One region of the Thalassospira sp. MIT1004 genome, then DNA from elsewhere that is predicted to be linked to it. Evidence: riboswitches for the same ligand, from Rfam matches in the RefSeq annotation. Region 1 holds a riboswitch; the other holds the start of a gene.
The links. A riboswitch is a leader RNA that binds a small molecule or an ion and turns the genes downstream of it on or off. The one in region 1 is predicted to bind glycine.
Positions count from the first base shown of each region.

Region 2: linked by a shared signal. The riboswitch ahead of BC440_RS18210 (L-serine ammonia-lyase) and the one ahead of gcvT (glycine cleavage system aminomethyltransferase GcvT) in region 1 are both predicted to bind glycine.

Region 1 covers NZ_MCAO01000011.1:283,681-286,143, reverse strand. Annotated here, with positions in the region: gene BC440_RS06115 (hypothetical protein) at 1-531, shown strand, start outside; glycine riboswitch at 768-891, shown strand; glycine riboswitch at 895-997, shown strand; gene gcvT (glycine cleavage system aminomethyltransferase GcvT) at 1,055-2,167, shown strand; gene gcvH (glycine cleavage system protein GcvH) at 2,259-2,463, shown strand, end outside.
Region 2 covers NZ_MCAO01000044.1:157,928-160,390, forward strand. Annotated here, with positions in the region: gene BC440_RS18210 (L-serine ammonia-lyase) at 1-1,045, opposite strand, end outside; glycine riboswitch at 1,116-1,243, opposite strand; glycine riboswitch at 1,247-1,346, opposite strand; gene gpmI (2,3-bisphosphoglycerate-independent phosphoglycerate mutase) at 1,621-2,463, shown strand, end outside.

The DNA.
Region 1 (2,463 bases):
CGTGTTTGTGCATTGGGTTTGGTGTCGTTTGCCGGTTTTCTGGCGGCGTGCAGCAGCAACCCGTTCGAAGAGCAGCCGGTTCCGGCATGTCCGCGGGCCTTCCTGCCCAATGATACCGCCCGATTGGTGCAGTTCAGCGGTCAGGGCAAGGACCTGACCGATGTGATCCTTGAAGCCGAATTTGGCGGTTATCTGGGCGATTGCGGCTATGACCTTGATGACAAGATCCTGAACGTCGTGATCAGCCCGGTGATCAATGCCGAACTGGGCCCGGCCGCACAGGGGCGCAACGCAAAACTCCAGTATTTCGTAGCACTTAAGGACCCGTCTGGCGAGTTTATCCAGAAGAATCTGTTCGATGTTCAGATGGCGTTTCCGAGCAATTTGAACCTGGCGCGCTATCGCGACGAGCAGGTGACTTTGAACGTGCCGCTGGATGATGTCTGGGCCGGTCCGGACTATGAAATTTACCTTGGTTTCCAGCTAAGCGCCGATCAGCTTGATTACAATCGACGCTTCGGAAAAAATTAATAATCCGGCCTATTATTCATTTTTGGTGAATAATCAAATCCCGCCCGCCTCGCGTGGCGGGATTTTCGTTTTTGAACAAAAGTTCGTTTTCGGTAATCCTCATACAAAATAATGGGCATTTGCCGGAGGGGCAAAAAAAGGGCTTTTAATCCTCATACCAATGGATGGGGTGGAGAGGATATGATTTTTGGGGCTGGTCTGGTCGGATTCAAATCCGTATAAGGGGGCATACCCAAATGATCCCCGTGGGAGAGTGCCACGGTCTTGATCGATGTGCGTGATTACATCGATAGGGATTGCGCGGACGCCGAAGGAGCAACCACCCCGGAAACTCTCAGGCAAACGGACCGCGGGGAGATGGGACTCTGGAAAGCAGGCGGCATCGAACATGGATGTGCGTCTCGCCGAAGATGTAAGCAGACCGGTATTCAAACCGGCTGTGATTCTTTCAGGCTCCAAGACAGAGGGGGACGTGGTTGGCCACTGGTCGGCTATGTTTCGCAACGACTGTCTGGAGACCTTGATGGCCGATCATCAAACCGAACTGCTGAAAACCGCCCTTTATGATTTGCATGTGGAACTGGGTGCCAAGATGGTGCCGTTCGCCGGTTATGACATGCCGGTGCAATATCCGTTGGGGGTGAAGGGCGAACATCTGCATACCCGCGCGAAGGCCGGTCTGTTTGATGTTTCGCATATGGGGCAGGTCCGCCTGACCGGCGAAAATCGCGTGGCCGAGCTTGAAAAGCTGGTGCCCGGTGATATCGCGATCCTCAAACCCGGCCGCACCCGTTATTCCGCCTTTACCAATGACGATGGCACGATTTTGGATGATCTGATGATCACCAATGCGGGCGACAGCCTGTTTCTGGTGATCAATGCCGCGTGCAAGGATGATGACATTGTCCATATGCGGGCCAATCTGGATAACGGTGTCGAGCTGATCGAGATTGATGACCGCGCGTTGATGGCCTTGCAGGGCCCGGACGCCGCCCGCGTGCTGGCGCGGTTTGCACCCTCGGTTGCCGATATGAAATTCATGAGCTTTGCCGAGATCGATATTGCCGGTATCGCGTGCTTTGTTACCCGGTCGGGCTATACCGGCGAAGACGGGTATGAGATTTCCGTGCCGAACGAGCGCGCCGAAGAGCTGGCGCGCAAGTTGTTGGCCGAGGAAGAGGTCGAGGCGATTGGCCTTGGCGCGCGTGATTCGCTGCGTCTTGAAGCTGGTCTTTGCCTGTATGGCAACGATATCGATACCACGACCACCCCGGTCGAAGGCGACCTTAACTGGATCATCAACAAGCGTCGTCGCGAAGAAGGCGGGTTCAAGGGGGCGGATGTCATCCTTGATCAGCTTGCCAATGGCGCGGATCGCAAACGTGTCGGGATCAAACCCGAAGGCAAGGCCCCGGCGCGTGAACATACGCCGGTCTTGAACAGTGACGGCGAAGAAATTGGCGAAATCACCAGCGGTGGTTTCGGCCCGACCGTGGATGGCCCGATTGCGATGGGATATGTCGCAATTGAATTTGCCGCCCCGGGTACCAAAGTCGATCTGATGGTGCGCGGCAAGGCACGCCCGGCGGAAATCGTCGAACTGCCGTTTGCGGCACATCGTTACTATCGCGGCTGATCATCAGAAAAAAAAGAGTTCGGGCAGCGTTTGCGGCCCGCAAAAGATACCGAGATTTTAGAGACAACTGATCTTACAGGGACGAATTACCATGGCTAAAAAATTCTCGCAGGAACATGAATGGGTTGAATATGAAGACGGTGTCGCGACCGTTGGCATTACCGATTACGCCCAGCAGTCGCTTGGCGATATCGTTTATGTCGAGCTGCCGGAAGTTGGCAAAAAGCTGACCAAGGATGGCGATGCGGCGGTTGTCGAATCGGTCAAGGCCGCCAGCGACGTTTATGCGCCGCTTG
Region 2 (2,463 bases), on a different contig from region 1:
CCGAAATCGACGCACGCTTTTTATAGATCGAACCAATGGCCGCCGCCGTTAACAGGAATTCGCGTATTTTGCCCTGTGTCACATTGGCCCCGAACCGTTCGTAATAGCGCAGCACGGCGGGAATAACACCCGCCGCCCCGTTGGTCGGGGCGGTCACGACGCGCGAACCGGCAGCATTTTCTTCGTTAACCGCAAGGGCATAAAGATTGACCCAGTCGATCACGGTCAACGGGTCCTTAAGCCCCGCTTCTGGCCGTTCCGTCAGTTCAAGGTAAAGTTTGCGCGCACGCCGTTTGACATTCAACCCGCCGGGCAGAATGCCATCGGTTTTGCAGCCACGCTCAATACAATCCATCATCGCGCGATGCACGCGGTCGACAAATTCCTCGGTCTCGGCAGGTTCACGCCAGCTTTTTTCGTTTTCGGCCATGACTTCGGCAATCGACAGCTTTTCCTTTTTACAGATCGCCATCAGTTCATCGGCCGAGGAAAAGGGATAAGGCAGCGTGATATTATCGCCGGAATATTCCGCGCCGCGATCATCGCCCGAGACGATAAACCCACCCCCAACCGAAAAATATTCCTGTTTGTGCAAAACAACACCATCACGGTCAAAGGCGGTGATCCGCATGCCATTGGGATGTTCGGGCAGGCTTTCGGTCATATGGAAAACAAGGTTGGTATCCCGGTTGAAAGCAACCGGGTGCGCGCCGTAAAGCTGTAATGCGTGATCTTTATCAATCGCATCCATTGTCGGTGCGATCCGGTCTGGATCAACCGAACGCGGTCGTTCCCCCGAAAGCCCCATGATCACCGCGGTATCGGTGGCATGGCCCTTGCCGGTCAGAGCAAGCGATCCGTAAAGATCGACAATCACCGAGCCGATTTTTTCCAAAAGATTCCGGGCTTCGAGTTCCAGACAGAACCGATAGCCCGCGCGCATCGGGCCTACCGTATGCGAACTCGATGGGCCAATCCCGATGGTATAAAGATCGACAACGGAAAGATTAACGTCTTGCGGACGCTGCTTATTTTCTTCGGTCAAATGGGCCTCCCACGGCTCTTTGTCATGCGGATCAATGCCACATGACGTTATAGAACCGGTGTCTTGCCCCCTCTGTCCCTTGACCTGAGATTGTGCGCCCTGTTGCCAAAAACAAAGAAGTCTTTGACGCCATGGCTTCATCCTTCGGTGGAAATATGGTGCCGGGCGTTGGCCCCGTACCGCTTTCTCTCTCCAGAGCCTCAATCCGCAACGGTCCATCTGCCTGAGAGTTTTCGGGGCTATTGCTCCTTCGGCGCCGATCTGATCGCGGGATCAAAGCGGGCTCTCCCATCGCGGTTATTCGAGGTATCACCGTAACGCCCGAGATTACAGGCAGGTGATGATCCTTGTCAAAAAGCGACTTTGCAAGCGCACAAAAAATACCCGGTCGGAAGGCTGTTCAATACCGGCATTCATGATAGATTGCGCGTTGAAAATGCTATGATTGGCAGCGTCTGATGGCGGACCCACCGCGCCCGGCGTCTTTGTACGGATGGCAAAATTACCGGAAAATAACCATCTTTACCGGTAATTCAGCCTTTTACCTTATTTCGTGTACTTTAGTTCGTGGGATTATGATTGTGACTGTATCAAATACCGTAAAGCGCCCGCGTCCGGTGGTGCTGTGCATTCTGGATGGCTGGGGTTATCGCGAGGAAAGCAAGGACAATGCGGTTGCATTGGCGAATACCCCTGTTTGGGACGCGCTTTATGCCAACAATCCGACCGGCTTTCTGAAAGCCTGCGGTCTTGATGTCGGCCTGCCCGAAGGACAGATGGGCAATTCCGAAGTCGGCCATATGAATCTTGGTGCCGGCCGGGTTGTGATGCAGGAACTGCCAAAAATTGACGAGGCTGTCAAAACCGGTTCGATCGCAGATACCGATACGGTCAAAAAGGTTATCGCCAAGCTGAAAGAAAGCGGGGGTGTCTGTCATATCGCCGGGCTTCTGTCCGAAGGCGGGGTGCATTCCCATCAGGCCCATATGGCGGCCCTTGCCAAAATCATCGCATCGGCCGGTGTGCCGGTAAAAATCCATGCCTACCTGGATGGCCGCGATACCGCCCCCAAAAGTGCCGCCAAATTCCTTGAAAAATTCCGCGCACTGATCGGTGATGCCAATGTTGAAATCGTGACCGTCACCGGGCGCTATTACGCGATGGACCGCGACAATCGCTGGGAACGAGTCAGCCAGGCCTATTTCACGATGGTAAAGGGCAAGAATTACGCCGATGGCCGCACCGCTGAAAGTGCCGAAGCCGCAATCAGGGCAGCCTATGATGCCGACACCACGGATGAATTCGTTCTGCCGACCGTGATTGGCGATTATGCCGGCATGAAAGACGGCGACGGGCTTTTGATGACCAATTTCCGGGCCGACCGCGCGCGTGAAATTCTGGCCGCGATCTGCGGACCG